3 regions of the Streptomyces sp. NPDC017979 genome follow, and region 2 is predicted to be linked to each of the others. Evidence: riboswitches for the same ligand, from Rfam matches in the RefSeq annotation. Region 2 holds a riboswitch; each other region holds the start of a gene.
What was found. A riboswitch is a leader RNA that binds a small molecule or an ion and turns the genes downstream of it on or off. The one in region 2 is predicted to bind cyclic di-AMP.
Positions count from the first base shown of each region.

Region 1: it holds a riboswitch for cyclic di-AMP, as region 2 does, so the genes downstream of both, ACH4E8_RS22400 (M23 family metallopeptidase) here and ACH4E8_RS09105 (transglycosylase family protein) in region 2, are expected to answer to the same signal.
Region 3: it holds a riboswitch for cyclic di-AMP, as region 2 does, so the genes downstream of both, ACH4E8_RS21805 (peptidoglycan DD-metalloendopeptidase family protein) here and ACH4E8_RS09105 (transglycosylase family protein) in region 2, are expected to answer to the same signal.

Region 1 covers NZ_JBIRGU010000009.1:15,867-23,528, reverse strand. The annotation lists gene ACH4E8_RS22420 (RNA polymerase sigma factor) at 1-21, shown strand, start outside; gene ACH4E8_RS22415 (MerR family transcriptional regulator) at 132-878, shown strand; tRNA gene ACH4E8_RS22410 (tRNA-Met) at 976-1,049, shown strand; gene ACH4E8_RS22405 (PP2C family protein-serine/threonine phosphatase) at 1,197-2,321, shown strand; cyclic di-AMP (ydaO/yuaA leader) riboswitch at 2,555-2,700, shown strand; gene ACH4E8_RS22400 (M23 family metallopeptidase) at 2,712-3,710, shown strand; gene ACH4E8_RS22395 (PrsW family intramembrane metalloprotease) at 3,998-5,317, opposite strand; gene trmB (tRNA (guanosine(46)-N7)-methyltransferase TrmB) at 5,434-6,228, opposite strand; gene lhgO (L-2-hydroxyglutarate oxidase) at 6,692-7,662, opposite strand, start outside.
Region 2 covers NZ_JBIRGU010000002.1:698,288-705,949, reverse strand. The annotation lists gene ACH4E8_RS09120 (DUF501 domain-containing protein) at 1-224, opposite strand, end outside; gene ACH4E8_RS09115 (septum formation initiator family protein) at 344-826, opposite strand; gene eno (phosphopyruvate hydratase) at 965-2,251, opposite strand; gene ACH4E8_RS09105 (transglycosylase family protein) at 2,617-3,342, opposite strand; cyclic di-AMP (ydaO/yuaA leader) riboswitch at 3,346-3,520, opposite strand; gene ACH4E8_RS09100 (transglycosylase family protein) at 3,808-4,830, opposite strand; gene ACH4E8_RS09095 (cytochrome P450) at 4,942-6,207, opposite strand; gene ACH4E8_RS09090 (nucleoside triphosphate pyrophosphohydrolase) at 6,617-7,606, opposite strand; gene ACH4E8_RS09085 (SurA N-terminal domain-containing protein) at 7,650-7,662, opposite strand, start outside.
Region 3 covers NZ_JBIRGU010000008.1:201,961-209,622, reverse strand. The annotation lists gene ACH4E8_RS21820 (STM4012 family radical SAM protein) at 1-976, shown strand, start outside; gene ACH4E8_RS21815 (STM4011 family radical SAM protein) at 988-1,839, shown strand; gene ACH4E8_RS21810 (SGNH/GDSL hydrolase family protein) at 1,921-2,712, opposite strand; gene ACH4E8_RS21805 (peptidoglycan DD-metalloendopeptidase family protein) at 2,896-3,870, opposite strand; cyclic di-AMP (ydaO/yuaA leader) riboswitch at 3,876-4,029, opposite strand; gene ACH4E8_RS21800 (tyrosine-protein phosphatase) at 4,597-5,418, shown strand; gene ACH4E8_RS21795 (DUF6126 family protein) at 5,444-5,626, opposite strand; gene ACH4E8_RS21790 (XRE family transcriptional regulator) at 5,718-6,374, opposite strand; gene ACH4E8_RS21785 (aspartate aminotransferase family protein) at 6,476-7,662, opposite strand, start outside.

The sequences.
Region 1 (7,662 bases), on a different contig from region 2:
GCCGATCGCCTCGCGCCCTGACGTCGACCTCCGTGCGCTGAGGCCGGCCGCTCGCCGTGCGCCCGCCGCCCGCCATGCCCGGGTTTTTCCGGCTTGACCTTTACGTAACGTCAAGTTCTACCGTTCAGGTCATGGAGTGGTCGATCCAAGAAGTCGCCCGACGCGCCGGCACGACGAGCCGCACCCTGCGGCACTACGGCGACATCGGGCTGCTGGAGCCGTGCCGGGTCGGTGCCAACGGCTACCGCTACTACGGCCCCGACGAGCTGGTGCGCCTCCAGCGGATCCTGCTCCTGCGCGAGCTGGGGCTCGGGCTGCCCGCCATCGCCGAGGTGCTGGCGGGCCAGCGGGACACGGCCGCCGCGCTCCGCGCCCACCTCGGGCTGCTGGAGCTGGAGCGCGAACGCATCGGGCGGCAGATCGCCTCGGTGCGGACCACCCTGCACAAGACCGAACGAGGGGAGGAACTGATGGCTGAGGACGTGCTCGACGGCTTCGACCACACGCAGTACGAGCAGGAGGTGACCGAGCGCTGGGGCGCCGACGCCTGGCGGCGCAGCGACCGCACCTGGCGTTCGCTGAGCGAGCAGGAGCGCCGGGACCATCAGCGGGCCCACGACGACATCGCCCGGGACTACGCGCGGGCGCTCAGGGCCGGGCAGCCGGCCGACGGCGAGGTGGCGCAGGAGGTCACCCGGCGGATGTACGCCTGGCAGTCCCTGATGGGCGCCCCGTCGAAGGCGCACTTCGCCGGGCTCGGCGAGATGTACGTCGCCGATCCGCGCTTCGGGCGCAATTACGACCGGCACGGCGAGGGGACGGCGGCCTTCGTGCGGGACGCGATGGCGGCGTACGCGGAGCGGAACCTCACCGACTGAGTCCCCCCGTGAGCACTGCCTGAGCACCGGGCCCCGCCGGTCGGGGGCCCGGTGGTCGCGAGCACTGCTCCGGATGGCGTAGAGTTGTGTTCACCGACGCGGGGTGGAGCAGCTCGGTAGCTCGCTGGGCTCATAACCCAGAGGTCGCAGGTTCAAATCCTGTCCCCGCTACTGAAGGCCACGGCCCGGCACTCGAAAGAGTGCCGGGCCGTAGTCGTTCCCTCCCGGGTCTCTGGCCCTACGGGCGTCCCCCGGCCGGCCCAGCCGGCTCGCCGTCCGCGCCCCCCGCCCCGAGGCTGAGGGGGGAGGAGAGCACCCGTGGCGGAGGAAGAGCAGCGGAACAACTTCGGTGCCCGGCGCTTCGCGCGGATGCTGCCGGCGCTGATGATCATCGTCGGGGTGGTCTACGACCTCTCGACCCCGGGGAAGTTCACGGCGGTGCCGATGTTCACGGCCGCCCCGCTGATCGCCGCCCCGTTCTTCTCGTGGTCCGTCACGCTGGCGACCGGCGCCTTCGCCGTGCTGACCGAGCTGGCCCTGGACGTCTACAACCACTCGATCGGGCAGACCCAGGCGTACACCGAGCTGACCACCGTCGTCACGGTCTCGGCGCTCGCGCTCTTCATCAACCGGGTCGTCGCGCGCAGCAACGAGCGGCTGGCCTCCGCCCGGGTGATCGCCGAGACCGCGCAGCGCGCCGTGCTGCCCACCCCCGCCGAGGAGATCGGCGGGCTGCGGATCGCGGCCCGGTACGAGGCGGCGCTCGCGGACGCGTTCATCGGCGGTGACCTCTTCGCGGTGCAGGACACCCCGCACGGGGTACGGCTGGTGGTCGGGGACGTGCGGGGCAAGGGGCTCGGCGCGGTGGAGGCGGTGGCCGTGCTGATCGGCTCGTTCCGGGAGGCGGCCGAGCAGGAGGGCGCCCTGGAGGGGGTGGCGGAGCGGATGGAGCGGGCGCTGACCCGGGAGGCGGGGCGGCGGGGGGAGGGTGACGTGGACTCCTTCGAGGGGTTCGCCACCGCGGTGATCGCGGAGATCCCGCACGGGCGGGGGGTCGTACGGCTGGTGAACCGCGGGCACCCGGAGCCGCTGTTGCTCCGCGACGACGGGGAGTTGGGGCGGCTGGCGCCGCAGGAACCCGCGCTGCCGCTCGGGATGCGGGCGCTGGGGGAGTGGCCGGACCGGGTGGAGGAGCACCCGATGCCGCCGGGGGCGACGCTGCTGCTCTACACCGACGGGCTCTCGGAGGCGCGGGACGCTTCCGGGGCCTTCTACGAACCGGGCAGCCGGCTGCTCGGGCGGGCCTTCCCGGGGCCCGGGGAGCTGTTGGACGCGCTCATCGACGACGTGCGCCGGCACACCGGAGGCGGCTCCACGGACGACATGGCGCTGCTGGCGGTCACCCGGCCCGCTGCCCTCCCGTCGAGGCTCCACGCAGCGTAGTCGAACGGCTGCTCGGAGCGCGCGATATGACGTGCTGTCAGGGGCATGGCGAGGGTGCGGTGCCGATTAAACCTCGTTCGGGCCGCTCAAGTCGCCCGAATCCGGCCGCTTGTGTCCCGGTTGGTTCCGCGATCATCGTTAACGATCATGGGGACCGGCTTGGAATACGGTCCCCCTGTCTATTAACGTTCGATAACGCAGCGCGGTCGTCCCAGTCGCCGTCAGGGCGACGCCGTGCGCACGCGCCGAATCCCGCAAGGGAACCGGGGAACCACCTCTTGGGGTGAATCGGATGCTTCGCAGCCTGCGAAGCGTTCCGTAGGAGACCTTCCTGCTCCGAACCCGTCAGCTAACCCGGTAGGCGAGAAGGAAGGAAAGGAGTACGCCTCAGTGGCGTCCAACAGCCCTGCCCCGGAAGCTCCTGCCGGGTCCTCAAGGACCGGTGCCTTCAGCGAAAACGGGGCCGAGCGCTCGTACGGCGAGTGGAACCCCAGCGCGGAGACCGTCGGTTCGTCGCGCGGCCGCCACCGCGTCCTGCGCCAGCAGCGCAGGGCCTTCGCCCGTAGCTCCACCGTCCTCGGCGTCGGTGTCATCGCGGCGGTCGGCGCGGGCGGCATCGCCACCGCGCAGAACAAGCCCCCGGTCTCCATCTCCCTCCCCGACGGTCTCGGGGGCGGTGACGACAAGAACGACGACCCGTCCGGTGACGACCAGTCCACCGAGGGCGCCAGCGAACTGATGGCCATGGGCGCCACCGCCGAAGGCGGCGCCGGCGAGGCCCTGCGCTCCCGCATCCTCCAGCAGGCCGAGCAGCAGCAGGCCCAGGCCGAGGCCGCGAAGCAGGCCGCCGCCGACAAGGCCGCGAAGGAGAAGGCCGAGAAGGAAGCCCAGGCCAAGGCCAAGGCGAAGGCGGAGGCCGAGAAGAAGAAGGCCGAAGCAGAGGCCAAGGCCAAGGCGGAGGCCGAGCGCAAGGCGAAGCTCGCGAAGATGTTCGCGCTGCCGCTCTCCTCGTACAGCATCTCGGCGACGTACGGCCAGTCCGGCTCCATGTGGTCCTCCGGCCAGCACACCGGCCTTGACTTCGTCGCCTCCTCGGGCACCCCGCTGAAGGCCGTGGGCGCCGGTACGGTCAAGTCCGCCGGCTGGTCCGGTCCGGCCTACGGCTACCAGGTCATCCTGGAGCTGAACGACGGCACCGAGATCATGTACGCCCACATGTCGTCGGTCAGCGTCGGCGCGGGCCAGAAGGTCGTCGCGGGCGACGGCGTCGGGCGCGTGGGCGCGACCGGCAACGTCTCCGGTGCGCACCTGCACATGGAGGTCAAGACCCCGGGCGGCGCCACGATCAACCCGGCGTCCTGGCTGCAGAGCAAGGGCCTCTCGGTCTGAGTCGCTGAGCGCATGGCGCTCAGCGCGACGGCTGTGACGAGTGGTGCGGTGCGCCGGGGCCCGTGAGTTCTTGAGCTGCCAGCTTCGGCTGGTGTGCGGGCTCGGGCGTCTTCGGCGGGCCGCCCTGCACTGCCTCGTCCCGCCTTGCTCGGCCTGACCTGGCTCGGCCTCGTCGTACGCCGTCGTCCCTGAATCGCCGATGGTCCTGGTGTCACCCCCCGACGCCAGGGCCGTCGGTCTTTTTGCGTGCGCACGGGTGCGTGCGCCCGGGCTTCGGGGGGTCCGCGTCACACCCGGTACGGGTTGTAGCCCTCGTAGTCCCGGTACGGCGGGGGCACCCAGACCGCGCCCGTCGACCGCGCCGCGTACGTCAGTGCCGGGCTCGCCACCTCCTTGCGCCGCCACATGTGGTGCAGCAACTCCTGCTCCCGTGCGACGAAGTCGGGGTCGACCGCACCGCGCTGCGCCCGGTGGCGGAGGAAGGCGAGCGAGGTCGCGAAGCGCTGGTACTCCGCCACCGCGTGCGCCGCCGCCGGCCCCTGCGTACGCCGGGCGAAGTCACGGGCCGCGGTGCGCGCCCGCATGGAGGCCAGCGCCGGGGGCTCCGCGGACGCCAGCCAGCCGGCGGCCGCGTACGCCGGCAGCGCCGACGAGACCGTGCGCAACTCCCGCTGCCGGGACCAGATCGTCAGCCACGTCAGCAGCCCGAAGACCGGGACCATGACCAGCGCGTACACCGCGTAGAAGCCGTACGGGCCGAGCATCGACGCCGAGCCGTTCCACAGCGCGTGCATGCCCATGGAGAGGACGAGCCCCAGCAGCGGCAGCGCGGTGCGGCGGAACTTGCGCCGGCGGGCCGCCAGCGCCGCCAGCCCGAAGCCGATGCCGGTGAGCACCGTGAAGAGCGGGTGCGCGAACGGCGACATGACGATCCGTACGAAGAACGTCGCCGCCGTCATCGACTCGAAGCCGTCCGAGCCCGTCGACTGGTCGTCGTCGAAGGCCCGGCCGAGGTAGAGGATGTTCTCGGTGAAGGCGAAGCCGGTCGCGGTGAAGCCGGCGATCACGACGCCGTCGACCAGGCCCGTGAAGTCCCGTCTGCGGAAGAAGAAGAGCAGGAAGACGGCCGCGGCCTTGGCGCTCTCCTCGACGACCGGGGCCACCACCGTCGCGCCGAGCGTGTCCGCGCTCGACGGGTCGGCGGTGGCGGTCGCTATCCAGCGGGCCGCGAAGGTGTTCGCGGTGAGTGCGACCAGGGCGGCGGCGAACGCGCCCCACGCGAACGCGAAGGCGAGGTGGCGCCAGGGGCCCGGCTCGACCCGGTCCAGCCAGCGGAACGCGGCGAGCAGCAGCGGCACGGGCAGCGTGGCGAGCCCCAGGCCGACGAGGAAGCCCCGGGTGCCCGTCTGCTCCCGCACCAGCGCGAGGATCACCAGCCCGCAGAGCGCGAGCAGCGTGATCAGCACCCCGATGCGGATGGCCCTGTTGCGCCACAGCAGCGAGGCGCGACGGGGCTTGTAGCGCCAGCGGGAGCGCTCGGGCAGCGCGTCGAACACCGGCTGCGCCTGCTGGGGCGCGGACCGGGGCGGGGGCGGCGGCTGGGACACTCCACGACCCTAACGAGGACCACTGACAGTGGGCGAGGCGGAATCGGTCTCCGTGTGACCGGGAACGGCCGGGCGGGGGCTTCGCTGCGACCCTGCGTCGGCCCCGTAGGCAGGACCTAGGCGGCCGTGGGCGCCACGCGCCGGAAGAGGAGGTCCCGTACGACGTGCCCCTTGTCCAGCCCCTGTCCCTCGAACCGGGTGCGGGGCCGGAACTCGGGCCGCGGCGCGAAGCCGCCGTCGGCGCAGGCGTTCTCGAAGTCCGGGTGCGCCGAGAGCACCTCCAGCATCTGCTCCGCGTACGGCTCCCAGTCCGTGGCGCAGTGCAGTACGGCGCCGGGCTTCAGGCAGCGCGCGGCCAGGGTCAGGAACTCGGGCTGGATCAGTCGGCGCTTGTGGTGGCGCTTCTTCGGCCAGGGGTCCGGGAAGTACACCCGCATCCCGTCGAGGGCGCCCGGCGCGAGCTGCTCGCGCAGCAGGATGATCGCGTCGCCGTTGGCCACCCGGACGTTCGTCAGGCCCTTCCGCTCGGCGAGGCCCAGCAGATTGCCCTGGCCGGGGGTGTGCACGTCGACGGCGAGGATTCCGGTGCGGGGGTCGGCGGCGGCCATCTGGGCGGTGGCCTCGCCCATCCCGAAGCCGATCTCCAGGACGACGGGCAGCCCGTCGAACATCTCGGCGAGGTCGAGCACCCGCCGTCCGTCGATGTCCAGCCCCCAGGCGCCCCACAGCCGCCGCAGCGCGTCCTCCTGCCCGGTGGTCACCCGGCTCCGCCGCGGCTGGAAACTCCTGATCCGCCGCTCGTGGTGCGACCCGGCGGGGTCGGCGGCGGGTCCGCCGGGGAAACGGGGCTCGCCCCGGTCCCGACTGGGAGCGGAGGCTTCTTCTGGGGTGTGATGGCGCAGCTTCGACACAATGCGCCAATCCTACGACCCGCGGGCGCTTGCGCCTGCGGCTCCGCGCTTGCGCCTGCGGCTCCGCTCCTGGGACCGCGCTTGCGCCTGCGGCTCCGCTTCTGGGACCGCGGTTGCGCCGCGCCGGCTGCGGTGCGCGGGCGTCTGCGGCCCGTCTGTGGCTGATCGCGCAGTTCCCCGCGCCCCTAAAAGCCCACGCCCTGCGGGCGTAGGGGACGGCCGGCCCGCAGACGCCGAGCTTCGTTCCCTGTACGGCGCGGGTGCGTGCAATTAGGGGCGCTGGGGTCCCTCGTGCCCTCCTGGCGTAGGCGGGTTCCTCGTGCCCGCAGGGCAGGGGCTTTTAGGGGCGCGGGGAACTGCGCGACAAGCCACAGACGGGCCGCAGAGACCAACGCACTCGCAGGGAAACGGCGGGTACGTCAGGGGACGGAACTGCGCGAGCAGCTACAGGCGGGCCGCAGGGCTAGAGGTGGCTTCGGGCGCGGGACGCGAGGGCGCGGCCGATCGGGAGGCTGGACGTCGCCGCAGGTGAGGGCGCGTTGAGGACGTGCACGACCCTGTTCGTCTCATGGATCAGGAAGTCGTCCACGAGCGCCCCGTCCCGACCCACCGCCTGCGCCCGCACCCCCGCCGACGCCCGCCGCAAGCCGTGTTCCTCCGCCGCCGGCAGCAGCTCCCGCACCGCCGCCGTGAACGCCCGCTTCGACAGCGAGCGCCGCAGCTCGCCCGCCCCGTACCGCCAGTGGCGTCGGGCCATGCGCCAGCTACCGGGCCAGGCCGAGGTGGCCGCCAGCTCGCGCGGATGCACCACGCCCCAGCCGTACCCCTCGCGGGCGAGCGCCGGGACGGCGTTCGGGCCGACGTGGACGTGGTCGTCGAGACCGCGGGTCAGATGGACGCCGAGGAACGGGAACGCCGGGTCCGGCACCGGATACACCAGGCCCCGCACCAGCGAGGGGTCCGCCAGCTCGTAGTACTCACCGCGGAAGGGGACGATCCGCACGCCGGGGTCGTCCCCGGTCAGCCGGGCCAGCCGGTCGCTGTGCAGCCCCGCGCAGTTCACCATGGCGCGGGCCCGGACGACCGCGCCGGACGCGGTGCGGACCGCGACGCCCCAGGGCCGCCGGTCCACCGCGACGACCTCCTCGCCGCACCGGACCTCCGCACCGGCCGCCCCCGCCGCTTCGCCCAGTGCCCGGGCGACCGCGGCGAAGTCGCACACGCCCGTCGTCCCGACGTGGATCGCGGCGAGGCCCCGCACCTCGGGCTCGTACTCCGTGATCTGCGCCGGCCCCAGCTCGCGCACCGGGATGCCGTTCTTGCGGCCGCGCTGGACCAGTGCGTGCAGCCGGGGCAGCTCGTCGCGCCGGGTGGCGACGATCAGCTTGCCGGTGACCGCGTGCGGTAGACCGTGCTCCGCGCAGAACTTCACCA
Region 2 (7,662 bases):
CCGATCGCGGAGGCGGCGCGCGGGCAGGTCAGGTAGTAGAGCGTGGGGAAGGGAGTGCCGTCGGGCAGCCGGGGCGCGGTCTCGACGACGTCCGGCAGTCCGCAGGGGCAGCGGTGGGCGATGGCGCGCAGACCGCGCGGCGGACGCCCGAGCTGGAGTTGGAAGGCCGCGATGTCGTCGTCCGTGGGGGCGGTGTGCTCGGTGGTGGGTGGAGGGGTTTCCATGCCTGCCTTGGATCCGTCGTTCTACGTTGCTGCGTCGTCGTGCGTCGTACTGCGCTGTTGCTGCGTCGTCGTGCGTACTGAAGTACTGCCTGCTGCGAGCTGCGTCGTTCGGGGCGCGGTCAGTCGCGGTCCGCGTCGTCGACGCCTTCCCAGACGTTCGAGAACCAGGGCCGGTCGGCCGAGCCCTCGTCGTTGCGGCGCTGCTCGGCCGCCTCCGGGTCGATCATGATGTAGCCGGTCTCCCCCGGCAGTACGTAATGCAGGTGCTCACGGGCGAGGCGACGGACGTACATGTCGTCCTGGAGCCGCGCCTTCTCGTCCCGCAACCGCTCCACCTGCTGCTCCGCGTCGGCCATCCGCTCGCGCTGTTCGGCGATGTCGCCGCGCTGCGAGACGTACTGCCGCATCGGATACGCCAGCGCCACGACGAGGGAGCAGACGACGAGCGCGAGGAAGGCCGCCCGGCCCGTCAGCCGGGAGCGGCGCGCCTGGCGCTTGGTCTGGGAGCGGTAGACGCGCGCGGCGGTCTGCTCGCCGAGCAGCCGCAGCCTGGTCGCGGTGGAGAACCGCCCGTCGCCGGTCCCGGAGTTCCTTCGGGCCATCTCTGCCGCCTCCCCTGCGCCGGCTGCTCCGTCGGTGCCGTCTGGTCGGTGCCATCGGGGCGCGTACGTGCGTACGTCCCCGGACACGGTACGGGACCGCGGCCGGGGACGTACCGCACGACTGGCTGCCGGGGCGGATCAGCCCTTGAAGCGGGGGAACGCGCTGCGGCCCGCGTACACGGCCGCGTCGTCCAGGATCTCCTCGATGCGCAGGAGCTGGTTGTACTTGGCGACGCGCTCGGAGCGGGCCGGGGCGCCGGTCTTGATCTGGCCGCAGTTGGTGGCGACGGCCAGGTCCGCGATGGTGACGTCCTCGGTCTCGCCGGAGCGGTGGGACATCATGCACTTGAAGCCGTTGCGCTGGGCCAGCTCGACGGCGTCCAGGGTCTCGGTCAGCGAACCGATCTGGTTGACCTTGACGAGCAGGGCGTTCGCGGAGCCCTCCTCGATGCCGCGGGCCAGTCGCTCCGGGTTGGTGACGAAGAGGTCGTCGCCGACGATCTGGACCTTGGTGCCCAGCTTGTCGGTGAGCACCTTCCAGCCGGCCCAGTCGTCCTCGAAGAGCGGGTCCTCGATGGAGACCAGCGGGTAGGCCGCGACCAGCTCCTCGTAGTACTCGGTCAGCTCGGCGGCGGAGAGGGACTTGCCCTCGAACTCGTACGAGCCGTCCTTGTAGAACTCGGAGGCGGCGACGTCGAGCGCGAGCGCGATGTCCTTGCCGGGGGCGTAGCCGGCTTCCTTGATCGCCTCGATGATCAGGTCCAGCGCGGCGCGGTTGGAGTCGAGGTTCGGCGCGAAGCCGCCCTCGTCGCCGAGGCCGGTGGACAGGCCCTTCTGCTTCAGCACCTTCTTGAGGGTGTGGTACACCTCGGTGCCCCAGCGCAGGGCCTCGGAGAAGGACTCCGCGCCGATCGGGGCGATCATGAACTCCTGGATGTCCACGTTGGAGTCGGCGTGCGAGCCGCCGTTCAGGATGTTCATCATCGGAACGGGCAGCAGGTGCGCGTTCGGGCCGCCGAGGTAGCGGAAGAGCGGCAGGTCGGACGCCTCGGAGGCGGCGTGCGCCACGGCGAGGGAGACGCCGAGGATGGCGTTGGCGCCCAGCGACGACTTGTCCGGGGTGGCGTCCAGGTCGAACATCGCCTGGTCGATCAGGCGCTGCTCGGTGGCGTCGTAGCCGACGAGCTCCGGGCCGATCTGCTCGATGACGGCGAGGACGGCCTTCTCGACGCCCTTGCCCTGGTAGCGGTTGGGGTCCCCGTCGCGGAGCTCCAGTGCCTCGAAGGCACCGGTGGAGGCGCCGGAGGGCACCGCGGCGCGGCCGGTGCTCCCGTCGTCGAGGCCGACCTCGACCTCGACCGTGGGGTTGCCTCGGGAGTCCAGGATTTCCCGGGCTACGACGACGTCGATGGACGGCACGAGCATCTCCTTCTGGGATGTGACGCGTGGGTGCGGGCTCAGCGGCCCGACGGCAAGAGCCTAACCGGCCGGGGGGCGCCGACCGGCCGCTGCCCGCCCCCTGGGACGAAAAAGAGTGCGAAGAACTTCACCCCGGCCAAAAGGCGCGCAACTACCGCCGGGTAACGCCTCTCAACTGCGCGGATGCCTGCTCAGACGCGGGCCGGCGGCGGACGGCGCGGGCTCCCTGCGGACGGTGCGGGCTGCCCGCGCACCCGTGACACACAGAGCCCCGGGCCGGCGCGTACGGGGGAAGCGCGTCGGCCCGGGGTCGTGGGTGGCGAACCCGTGGGGGGTCGGGTCGGGGTGACGGCCCGTGGGTTCGCGGCGGGTCAGCTCAGGTGGAGCTGCTGACCCGGGTAGATGACGTCGGCGTCGTCGACGACGTCCTTGTTCAGCTCGAACAGCTTCTGCCAGCCGCCCTCGACCTGCTCGGTCTCGGCGATCTTGCTCAGGGTGTCGCCGGACTGGACCTCGTACTCGCCGTCGCCCTTCTCGAAGCCGCCGGCCTTCGGCGCGGACTTGGCCGGGGCGGACGGGCGCTCGGAGCGGGTGGTCGGGGCCTCGGCGCGCTCCTGCGAGGGCTGCGCCTGCTGCTTCGGCTGCTCCTGCTTGGGCTTGGGCTGCGGCTTCGGCTGCTCCTGCTTCGGGGCGGGGGCCTGCTCGGCGCCGCCGCCGTTGTACGCGGCCTTGGAGAGGCCGACGCCGCAGCTCGGCCAGGCGCCCTTGCCCTGGCCCGCGAGGACCTTCTCGGCGATCTCTATCTGCTGCGACTTGGAGGCGAGGTGCGCGTTGGACGCGTACTTGGTGCCGCCGAAGGCCGCCCAGGTGGACGGGGAGAACTGCAGGCCGCCGTAGTAGCCGTTGCCGGTGTTGATGGACCAGTTGCCGCCGGACTCGCACTGGGCGACCTTGTCCCACTCGGCGGCGGTGGCGGCGGAGGCGGAGGTGGCGCCCACCAGCGGGGCGGCGATCGCGGCGGTGGTGATGCCGGCGAAGGCGGCGAACTTGGCGGCCTTGGAGGGGCGACGGTGCTTGCCCTTGCTGGAAAACAGCATGGTGGATCTCCTCACCGACGCCTACGAGGTGAGCTGTCGGGTTCGGGCCAAGTGAGTTGCCCGGCCGCGCTCGGCGCGGCTTCACCCCTAGCCGGTGTCCGTGCCCCGGGTCTCCCCGGGGTGGACGGGACCGGCACGTACGTGGGTCCCCCGCTCCTGCCTTCGGCGCTCTCGCGACGACTGTTCCCCCCGACCGACGGCAGGATTCGGCGTGACGGTCAGTGGTGCCCGCTTTGGCGAGCGGTCAGACCGTAAACACAGCCCTCCCCGATGTTCAAAGAAGGAACATCGGGGAGAAAACGCCCATCACGGCCTTCCGGAAACCCCCGTTTCCGCAGGTGGGGCACGGAATGCGCCGTTCCGCTCGATGCCGGAAGCCCGTTCGAGCAGAGAGACACATGTCTCACTTACGCGGAAACGGACAAAAGCCAGCAAAACCCTGCCTCAACGCGCCCCGGAGTGCGGCTACTTCACCCTGAGGTCAAGGTTCTGACCAGGCAGGATCAAGTCGGGGTCGGCTCCGACGGCGTCGCGGTTCGCCTCGTAGAGCGCCGGCCAGCCCCCGGGGAGGTCCTGCGCGTCCGCGATGGCCCAGAGGTTGTCACCGGGGCGGACGGTGTACGTGCCGGGCGACGCGGTCGCGCCGTCGGTGTTCTCGGCGGCCTCGCCCTTGTCCTTCTGGACGCCAGCGGGGGCGCCCGAGTTGCCCGTGCCGGCGCTGCCCTTGCCGTTGGAGGTGCCGGCGCCGGTGGACCCGTCGCCCCGCTGTCCCTTCGCCGGTGCGCCGGCCGCCTTGCCCGGGTCGCCGGGCTGGACGGAGTCGCCGCGGCCGGGGGTGTCGCTGCGCGAGGCCCGGGTGTCGTCGGCCGTGCGCTGCTCGCCCGTGTCCTTGCCCGCACCCGTGCTCGCGCTCGTACCCGAGGGGTCCGGGGTCGCCGGGGTCGCCGGGGTCTCGGTGGCGGCCGGGCCGCGGTGCTTGCCGCCGGCCTTCTTGCCCTCGTCCGCACCCGCCCGCGCGGCGTCGCCGTTGCCGACGCCCTGGGTCGACGCGGGGGACGGCACGGCCGGCGCGGTGGGCGTCGGCAGCGCGCCCGGGTCGACCTTCGGCGCCTCGACGCCCGACAGCCCCGCGTTCGCCCCGCAGGACGACCACGCCAGCGGCCCCTGGGCGGCGAGCACCTTCTCCGCCACCGCGATCTGCTGCGAGCGGCTGGCGAGGTCGGCGCGCTCCGCGTACTGCGCACCGCCGAAGGCTTCCCAGGTCTCCTGCGAGAACTGGAGCCCGCCGAAGTAGCCGTTGCCGGTGTTGGCGCTCCACTGCCCGGCGCTCTCGCACTCCGCCACCCGGTCCCAGACGGCGGTGTCCGCGGCGGACGCCGACCCCGCGCCCAGGAGCGGGATCGCGATCGCGGACCCCGTCACCCCCGCGGCGACGACGAGGGCCGGGGCCTGGCGAGGACGGCGATGTCGACCATTCCCGGAGAGCATGCGGTTGCCTTTCGCTGACGGCTGAGACGGGGGTGAACGTAGCCGGACTCCAACGTCAGTCACAAGTCAATGCAGCCCGGATCACACGAACATCACAGAGTTGATGCTCCGTCAGTAAGTTGGGGTCCCGAACTCCACCGGAAGCGTGCGCAGTCCACGCATGATCAGACCGCCGCGCCACCGCAAATCGGTCGGATCCACGGCCAGTTGCAGGTCAGGGAGGCGCCGTAGCAGGGTCGCGAGCGCCGTCTGGGCTTCGATGCGGGCGAGGGGCGCGCCGAGGCAGTAGTGGATGCCGTGCCCGTACCCGAGGTGCTGATTGTCACGTCGGGACAGATCGAGGACGTCGGGCCCGTCGAAGCGCTCGGGGTCGCGGTCGGCGGCGGCGAGCACCACGAGGACGGGGTCGCCCTCGCCGACTTGCTGCCCGCCGATCGTCAGCGACTCGGTGGCGAACCGCCAGGTCGCGAGCTCCACCGGTCCGTCGTAGCGCAGCAGTTCCTCCACCCCCGTCTCCAACAGGTCCGTCCGCCCTGCCGCCAGGGACTCCTGGAGCAGGGTGCGCTGCTCGGGGTTGCGCAGCAGGGAATAGGTGCCATTACCAATCAAATTAACGGTGGTCTCAAATCCGGCAAACAGCAGGATGAAGGCCATCGCGGCGGCCTCGTTCTCGGTGAGGTGCTCGCCGTGGTCGCTGGCCCGGATCAGCCCGGAGATCAGGTCGTCGTCGGCGCTCTCGGCACCGAGGGTCTCCCGCTTGCGGTGGATCAACTCGGCGAGGTAGCCGCGCATCTTCTTCACGGAGCGGGCCACGCCGCCGCGGGGGCCGCCGCCGTGGCGGATCATCATCCCCGCCCAGTCCCGGAAGTCGTCCTGGTCCTCGGCGGGCACGCCCAGCAGGTCGCAGATCGCGTAGATGGGGAGCGGGAACGCGAACTCGTGGATCAGGTCCGCGCTGCCGCGGTCCGCGAAGCCGTCGATCAGCCGGTCCGTCAGCTCCTGCACGCGCGGCGCGAAGGCGGCGACGCGGCGGGGCGTGAACGCCTTGGAGACGAGCCGGCGCAGCCGGGTGTGGTCCGGCGGGTCGATGTTCAGCAGGTGCGTCATCAACTCCGCCTTGCGCTCCCCCGGGATCCCGGTCTTGCCCTTGGCGTGGGCGGGCTCGTCGTGGTGCGCCGGGTTCTTCGACAGCCGCGGGTCGGCGAGGGCCTGCCGGGCGTCGACGTACCGGGTGACGAGCCACGCCTCGACCCCGCTGGGGAGGGTGGTGCGATGCACGGGCGAGTGGGTGCGGAGCCAGGCGTAGGTGGGGTAGGGGTCGGTGGCGAACTCCCAGGTGAAGAGTGGTGGTGTGGGCTGGCCGGGAGTCGCGTGCATACGCCGACGCTATCCCGTACGTGCGCTTGCGCTGGCGGGGCGCCCTGACGCGCTGTCCCCTGCGGGTGCGTTGGCCCCCGGGGCCGACCAGACGAACCCGCCGTTTCCCTTGCGGATGCGTTGGTCTCCGCGGGCTGGTGGTGGGCTGGTCGCGCAGTTCCCCGCGCCCCTAAAAACCCTCGTCCCGCAGGCAGGCGACAGGGGAAGCAAGACAGGGGCGCGGGGAACTGCGCGACCAGCCCACCACTCGGCCGCAGAGACGAACGCACCTTTGCCAGCCACGGCGATGTTGTCCAGGGGCGCTGGGGGTCCCCCCAGCCTCTGGGTGTAGGGGGCGGAACTGCGCGACAAGCCCACCAACGGGGCGCGGGGGCCGGGCAGCCCGCAGGGACGACGGGGCGGCGCGGGGCTAGCGGGAGGATTCCGTTGCGCGGATGGACGCGTGGTACGCGCGGGTCGCCGCGCGGAGGGCGGATTCGGGGTCCACGCCGGACGCGTCCGCCGCCGCGGCGAGCGCGAGCAGTTCGTAACCCACGCCCTCCCCCGCGGGGAGCGGCACGTCGAGCCCCGCAGTACGGACGCGGGACGCCAACTTCGCCGCGAGGGCGAGCGCCGGCTGACCGAGGGGGACGCCGTCCGTCACCGAGTCGCGCTGCTTCTCCGTCGCCTTCGTGCGCAGCCAGATGTCCCGCACGTCCTGCGGCGTCCGCGCCGTCTCGTCGCCGAAGACGTGCGGATGGCGGTTGATCAGCTTGTCCACGATCGTCCCGGCGACGTCGTCGACCGAGAACGGCTCCTCGGGGTCTTCCTGCGCGATGCGCGCGTGGAAGACGACCTGGAGGAGGACGTCGCCCAGTTCCTCCCGCAACTCGTCGCGGTCGCCCAGCTCGATCGCCTCGACGAGTTCGTACGCCTCCTCGATCGCGTACTTCGCGAGGTCCTTGTGCGTGGGGACCGACGACCACGGGCACTCGACCCGGATGCGGTCCATGACCTGGACGAGGTCGAGGAGCCGGGCGCCGGGGAGGTCGTACGAGCCGGGCAGGAGTTCCAGTGCGGGCATCGCGACCCGGCCGGAGCCGGCGAGGCGGGCGAGGCCGTCGGTCAGGGCGCGGTCGCCCTCGCCGGTCACCAGGACGACCACGGTCGCGCCCCCGGCGCAGGCGTCCACCAGGCCCTGGGCGTCCGGCACCGGCGCGGTCGCCTCGACCCCGGCCTCCCGCAGGTGCGGGAGCTGGGGGTGGGCGGGGTCGGCGCAGAGCACCAGGTCCGCGGTGCGCAGGGTCTGCCACGCGGGCCAGGACAGCAGCCCGGGTGCCACCCGGTGGCTCGTGGTGAGCAGGACGATGCGGCCGGTCGGCCCGGTCCCGGTGGACGCGGCGGAGGTGTTCGTGGTCACCCCACGAACCTACCTCCGCCGGCCCGGCGCCCCGGAGCGCCTTTTACGCCGTCGCC
Region 3 (7,662 bases), on a different contig from region 2:
GTGCGACATCGCGGAGAAGCGGATGGGGGCCGACCTGTCTGCCGTGCCGCTGTCGGTGGAGACCTCCCCGGCCACCGCGACGGCCGACCGGCTGGCGGTGCTGGCCGAGCGGGGCGCCACCCGCCTCAGCATCGGCGTGCAGAGCTTCGTCGCCGAGGAGGCGAAGGCCGCGGTACGGCCCCAGCGCGGCTCCGACGTGGTCGCCGCGCTCGACCGCATACGGGCCTCGCACGTCCCGGTGCTGAACGTCGACCTGATCTACGGCATCGACGGCCAGACCCCGCGCAGTTGGCGGTACTCCCTGGACGCGGCCATGTCCTGGCAGCCGGAGGAGCTGTACCTCTACCCGCTGTACGTGCGCCCGTTGACCGGGCTCGGCGGTCGGGCCCGCAGCGACGACGACGCCTGGGACGCCCGCCGCCTCGACTTCTACCGGCAGGGTCGGGACCACCTCGTCGCCCACGGCTACGAGCAGGTGTCGATGCGGATGTTCCGGCGCAGCGGATCGCCGGCCGCCGCCTTCGACGACCACGCCTGTCAGACGGACGGAATGATCGGCCTGGGCTGCGGTGCCCGCTCGTACACCTCCCGGCTGCACTATTCGTTCGACTACGCGGTGGCGACGGCCGAGGTCCGCGGCATCATCGACGCGTACACCGCCACCGAGGACTTCACCCGTGCCGAAGTCGGCTACGCGGTGGACGACGACGAGGCGCGCCGCCGCCATCTGTTGCAGTCCCTGCTCCAAGCGGAGGGCATGTCCAGGGCCGCGTACCGCACCCGCTTCGGCGGTGAGGTGGACGACGACTTCGGGCCCGAGTTGGAGCGCTTCGCGCAGCGCGGCTGGCTGGACGCGGCCGCCCCCGCCGACCTGCTCCGGCTGGGCCCCGAGGGCCTGGCGCACTCGGACGCCCTCGGTCCCGAACTGTTCTCCCCCGGCGTGCGCGTCCGCATGGCCGCGTACGAGCCGAAGTGAGGGGGCCTGCGATGGATCTGACCGTGTTGTACCGGGGGCCGCTGGCGTCCTGCGACTACGACTGTCCGTACTGCCCGTTCGCCAAGCGCCGGGACAGCCCGGAGCAGTTGCGTGCGGACCGGGCGGCGCTGGAGCGGTTCGCCGGGTGGGTGGCGGCGCAGTCGCAGGAGCGGCTGTCGGTGCTGTTCACCCCGTGGGGCGAGGGCCTGGTCCGCTCCTGGTACCGGCGGGCGATGGTGGAGCTGTCCCGACTGCCGCACGTGCGGCGGGTCGCCATCCAGACCAATCTGTCCTGCCGCACGGACTGGCTCGCCGACGCCGACCTGGACGCGCTGGCCCTGTGGTGCACGTACCACCCGGGGCAGACGCCGTACGACCGCTTCCTCGCCAAGACTCACGAGTTGGGTCGGCTCGGGGTGCGCTTCAGCGTGGGGATCGTGGGGCTGCCCGAGCACCTGGAGCACGCGCGCCGGCTGCGCGCCGAACTGCCGGACCACGTCTATCTGTGGGTGAACGCGGCGGAGGGGCACGAGTACTCGGACGGGGCGGCGGACCGGTGGACCGCGCTGGACCCGCTGTTCCCGTACAGCCGTCGACCGCACCGCTCGGCCGGCCTGCCGTGTCGCACGGGCGAGTCGGTGGTCTCCGTGGACGGTGCGGGCACGGTGCGCCGCTGTCACTTCGTGCCCGCCGAGTTGGGGAACCTGTACGACGGTTCGTTCCGGGCGGCGCTACGTCCGCGGGCCTGTCCGCTGGCCGTGTGCGACTGCCACATCGGCTACGTGCACCTGGAGTCGCTGCCGCTGTACGACGTGTTCGCCGGCGGCGTGCTGGAGCGGATCCCGGCGCAGCCGGCCGGGTAGTCGGGCGGCCCCGCCGCTGGGATGCGGCGGGGCCGACCCGCTCACGGGGTCATGCGGCCCGGCGGCCGTGGGGCCGCGGCGTCACAGCGGAAGCAGGTCCGGCCGCTTCGCCACGATGTCGTCGCCCGAGCTCTCGCCGCGCAACCGCCGCCCGATCCAGGGCACCAGGTACTCGCGGGCCCAGTGGATGTCGTCGCGCCGTACTTCCAGGGTGCCGCGCACCGGCTGCGGCGGCCACGGCTGGTCGGGGTCGGCCGGTATGTCGAGCCCCAGGACCTGTGCCGCCCGCAGCGCCACCCGGGTGTGTCCCTCGGGCGACAGGTGCAGCCGGTCGGGGTCCCAGGCCCGGCGGTCCTGGACCGACTTGAGCGACCACAGGTCCAGCACCGGGCAGCCGTAGCGGTCGGCGATGGCCCGCACGTGCGCCGTGTAGGTGGCGACCTTGCCGCGCAGGTGCCGCAGCACCGGCACGTCCCGGGTGTCGAACCCGGTGGTCACCATGACCGTGCCGACGGCGGCGGTCAGTTCGGCGACGGCACGTTCGAAGCGCTCCGCCACGTCGTCCGGGTCGCTGCCCGGTCGGATGATGTCGTTGCCCCCGGCGCAGAACGACACCAGGTCCGGGGCGAGTTCCTTCGCCCTCGGCACCTGCTCGGCCACGATCTGGTCGAGGAGCCTGCCGCGCACCGCGAGATTGGCGTACCGGAAGCTGTGTTCCGGTTTGCGGTCGGCCAGCAGGACCGCGAACCTGTCCGCCCAGCCGACGTACGCCCCGTCGGGTCCCGGATCCCCCACGCCCTCGGTGAAGCTGTCACCGATGGCTGCGTACGACCCGAATCCACCCTTGTCATCTGTTCTCGAATCGTCTGCCACAAGAACTCATCTTCGCCCTACAGATGTGACCTACGCGACCGTAGGGAGGGGTTGACGCGCAGTGATTTATCACACCGGGGATGGCGAGGTGATGGGGAATACGCCGGATCCCCCACGGAGCGGGGGGCTCCGTGGGGGATCCGGGTGGGCCGGGTCAGCGGCCGGTGGCACGAGGCGTCGGGATCAGAGCGAGACGCCGTGGCTGCGCAGGTGGGCGACCGGGTCGATGTCCGAGCCGTACGACGGGCCGGTGCGGACCTCCAGGTGCAGGTGCGGCCCGCTGGAGTTGCCGGTGGAGCCGACCTGGCCGATGGACTGCCCGCCGGTCACGCTCTGCCCGGCGGAGACGGCGAGCGAGGAGAGGTGGGCGTACTGGGAGTAGGTGCCGTCGGTGTGCTTGATGACGACCTCGTTGCCGTACGCACCGTTGTAGCCGGCGGAGACGACGGTGCCGGGGCCGATGGAGCGGACGCCGGTGCCGGTGGGCGCGGCGAAGTCGACGCCGGTGTGGTACCCGCTGGACCACGCCGCGCCGGAGGCGCGGTACGAGGTGGAGACCTGGGCGTTGGCGAGCGGGGCGGCCCAGCCGCTGCTGGTGCCGGCGGACGAGTCGGAGGACGCGGCGGGCGCGTCGTTGCCGCCGGTCGCCTTCTTGGCGGCCGGGGCGGCGGGCGCGGCCTTCGGCTCGGCCTTCTTCTCGACCTTGTCGCTCTCGACCGGCTTCTCGACCGGCTTCTCCGCCTTCTTCTCGGCGGGCTTCTCGGCCGACTTCTCGGCGGGCTTCTCCGCCTTCGCGCCGATGGTGAGCTTGAGGCCGGGGTGGATCAGCGAGGGGTTCTCGCCGACGGCCTGACGGTTGTCCTGGTAGAGCTGCTGCCAGCCGCCGTCGAGCCGGTGCTCGTCGGCGATCTTGGACAGGTGGTCACCGATGACCACGACGTACGTGGTCGACGCGGCGGCGGCCTTGTCGGCGGCCGGGGCGGCGGCGGCCGAGACCGGGGCGACGACGGGGGCCGCGGGAGCGGCCTGCTCGGCGGCGTGGGCGCCGGTGGCGCCCATCAGCGGAAGGGCGATGGCGGCGCCACCGGTGCCGGCGGCGACGAATCCACGGGTGAAGGCCGTCGACTTGGGACGGCGGTGCTTGCCCGGTGCGGACATGGTGCTGTTCCTCTCCGACGCCTGCGAGGTGAGCTGTCGGGTTCGAGCTGGAGATGCCCGGCCGCGCGCTGGGCGCGACTTCACCCCGAGCCGTCCGGAGTCCGGACCGGCGTACTACCTGGGTCCCCCGCTCCTGCCACAGGTGGGTGGGTGATGATCCGGGCGGCGGCAGGATGAGGCGGTCCGTCCGGAGTGCCGTGACCGTAAACCGGCCACATCGCCAGGAACAAGCCATGACCGCGCACGCCCGGACCGCGTGGATCATCGCGCCGCCGACGGGCGGTCACCCTCCGTGGACGCCGCCCCGCCAACTCCCGCCCGGTCGCCGCATCCCCCGCCCGCGCGCCCGCCACACAACGTCACCATTGTGATCCTGCTCATGAGCGACACCCATCTCCCCCTTAGCCAGGGCACGTTATACCGAAGAGCTCATTACCCCACCAATACGGACAGAAGCTACTTTTTCTTGCTGCTCGGCAACGTTGGAGCTGGATGGCCGTCGCATCCAGGTCTCCGGTCCGGCCCGTGGCCGGCCCGTGGCCGCTCGACACGGCACCCCGCCGGCGGCGACGTCCGCGCAGCGGGCAACCGTCCGTCGCACGGACGAGGGGAAGCGGACGGTCGGGCCGCTGACGATGATTGCCCCAGGTACCGATGTCGTATCGTCGGGAACACGCCACAGTCGGCGACGAGCGCCGGCGGCAGCGACTTCCTCCAGGAGCCTTCGTGACGCAGCAGGTGCCGCAGGTCCCGTCGACCGAACCCCAACTGGCCGGGGTCCGCAACTTCCGCGACGTCGGCGGGCTCCCGACCGCGGACGGGCGGAGCGTGGCGCCCGGTCGGCTCTTCCGCAGCGGGCACCTGGCCCACGCGACGGACGAGGACGCGTCGTTCCTGGCCTCGCTCGGCCTGCACACGATCTTCGACTTCCGCAACGCGGCGGACATCCGCCTCGAAGGGCCGGACGTCTCGCTGCCGGGCGTGCGGAACGTGAACCTGCCGCTGAGCGACCCCGCCGACGGGGCCGAGTTCTGGCAGATGGTCCGCGCCGGCGACCTCGCCCAGCTCCGCGCCCTGCTGGGCGACGGCCAGGCGGCGAACCGGATGATCGCCTCGTACCGCGTGATCATCACCGAGCGCACGGCCGAGCACAGCAAGGTGCTGCACGCCCTCGCCGAGGACAGCGTGCCGGCGCTGATGCACTGTGCGGCGGGCAAGGACCGCGCGGGTCTGTCGATCGCGGTGGCGCTGCTGGCGGTCGGTGTGGAGCGGGACGCCGTCGAGGCCGACTACCTCAAGTCCAACGACCCGCACCGCCGCTATCTGGTACGCCGCGCCGAGGGCGCGCCCGCGGGGATGTCCGCGGAGGTCATGGAGCTGCTGAACCCGCTCTTCGACGCCCGGGCGGAGTACCTGCACACCGCGTTCGACGCCATCGAGCAGACCTGGGGCGGGATCGAGCGCTACCTCGCCGACGGCCTCGGCCTCACCCCCGAGACGCGCGAGCGGCTGCGGGCGCGTCTCGTGGAGGGGGACGGGGCCGCCTGACGCCGGCGCGCCGGGCCGTCGGGCGCTACTTGGCGCCGACCTCGAAGAGCAGGTAGAGGAAGCCGGCGAAGACGTGGCCGGCCACCAGGTAGGCGAAGAGCCGGATCCAGATGCCCTTGGGGAACTTCCCCTCCTCCTTCTTCTCGCGCCGGGCGGCGGCGGAGTCGGGCAGTGCGGCGCCTTCGGGCGCCGTCGGGTTCTCGGTCATGACTGCCTCTGCTTTCCCCGGCCCCAGCGGGCCGGACCAGAAGTGCGGATGTCAGGAAGTGCGGACGGGTGGTGCGGGCGGGCCGCGGGCGTCAGAGGTGCGGCGGGAGGATGTCCGGGCTCTGGAGCAGGGTGTGGACGAACAGCATCTCGGCGCCGTCGCGGGTGGCCGCCGCGATCCGGTGCGGGGTGAGCGAGTCGTAGTGCGCGCTGTCGCCGGGACCGAGTTCGTGCACGGCCTGGCCGAGGCTCAGCCGCACCCGCCCGTCCAGCACGTACAGCCACTCCTCGCCGGGATGGACGCGTACGAGATCGCCCTGTGCGCCGTACGGCACGATCAGCCGCAGCGCCTGCATGGCCCGCCCCGCCCCGCCGACCTGGTGGTACGTCCAGCCGTCGGCCTCCGAAGGCTCGCGGCGGCCGGCGCGGATGACGGGGTCGTGGTCCGGGGCCAGCTCGCCCAGGAGCTCGGCCACTGTCGTACCGTAGATCCTGGCGAGGCTGAGCAGCATCGGCAGCGAGGGCTGCCGGCGGCCGGTCTCCAGCCGGGACAGGTGTGCGGGCGACAGGCCGGCGCGCTGCGCAGCGGCCTCCAGGGTCAGCCCCCGACGGCGGCGCAGGTCGCGCAGCCGGGGCGCCACGTCGGGCAGCTCGACCGGTGCGTCGACGCCCTGCGGCGTCGGGGACGCCGCGGCGGGGACCGCCGGAGTTCGCGGGTCCGGGGGGTGGCCCCCGGGAGGACTCTGCATGTGTCCATTGCGCCAGGAAAGTGCCTCTGAGGCAACTTTCTTGCCTCAGAGGCAAAAACTTCGCTGAAGACGCTGGTCAGCGCGGTGTGTCTGCGCTTCGGTCAGCGGTTGGCGACGGCCTGTTTGACCAGGGTCTTGCCGAAGTCCCACATCAGTCCGCTGCCCGCGTGCGCCTCGTCCATGACCGCGGTGAAGGCGGTGACGAAGCGGTCCACCTCGCGCTCGCCGATCGTCAGCGGCGGAATCAGCTTGATCACTTCCAGGTGGTCGCCGGACACCTGGGTCAGGATCCGGTGCTTCTGGAGCAGCGGCACCACGACCATCTGCGCGAAGAGCCCCTTGCGGGCCGCCTGGAGCACGCTCCAACGGCTGCGCAGCCGCAGCGAGTCCGGGCGGCCGAACTCGATGCCGGTCATCAGACCGCGGCCGCGCACCTCGTGCAGGAACTCGTAGCGGTCCACCAGCGCGCCCAGCCGGGACCTCAGCAGCTCGCCGATCGTCCGGGCGCGGGCCACCAGCCCCTCGTCCTCGATCACCGAGAGCACCGCGAGCCCCGCGGCCATCGCCTGGGCGTTGGACCCGAAGCTGGCGGAGTGGACGAGGACGCGGTCCATCGACGAGTAGACCTTCTTGAAGATCCAGTCCTTGCCGAGGGTCGCCCCGACGGGCACGTACCCGCCGGACAGGGCCTTGGCGACGCAGACGAGGTCCGGCTCCACCGCGGCCCCTCCGGCCTCGTGCTGGTACGCGTAGAAGTCGCCGGTCCTGCCGAGGCCGGTCTGCACCTCGTCCACGATCAGCAGGGCCTTGTGGCGGTGCAGCAGTTCCTGGGCGGCGCGCAGGAAGCCCGGCGGGGCCTCGTGCACGCCCTTGCCCTGGATCGGTTCGACGACGAGGGCGGCCACGTCGCCGCGGGCCAGCTCCCGCTCCACCGCCGCCAGGTCACCGAGCGGGACGGCGGTGTCCGGCAGCAGCGGCGCGAAGCCGTCCCGGAAGCCCTTCTCGCCGTTGACGGAGAGCGAGCCGCAGGTCAGCCCGTGGAAGGCGTGCACGCAGTAGAGCACCCTGGGACGGCCGGTGGCGTACCGGGCGAACTTGAGGGCGGTCTCCACCGACTCCGTGCCGCTGTTGGAGAAGAAGACCCGGTCCAGGTGCGGGCTGTGCGCGAGCAGCTTCTCCGCGAGCAGCCCGGGCAGGGGCTGGCAGTCGAAGCGGGTGAGGTCGGCCAGCGAGGCGTCGAGGACGTCGTGCAGCGCCTTGCGCACGACGGGGTGGTGCCGGCCGAGGC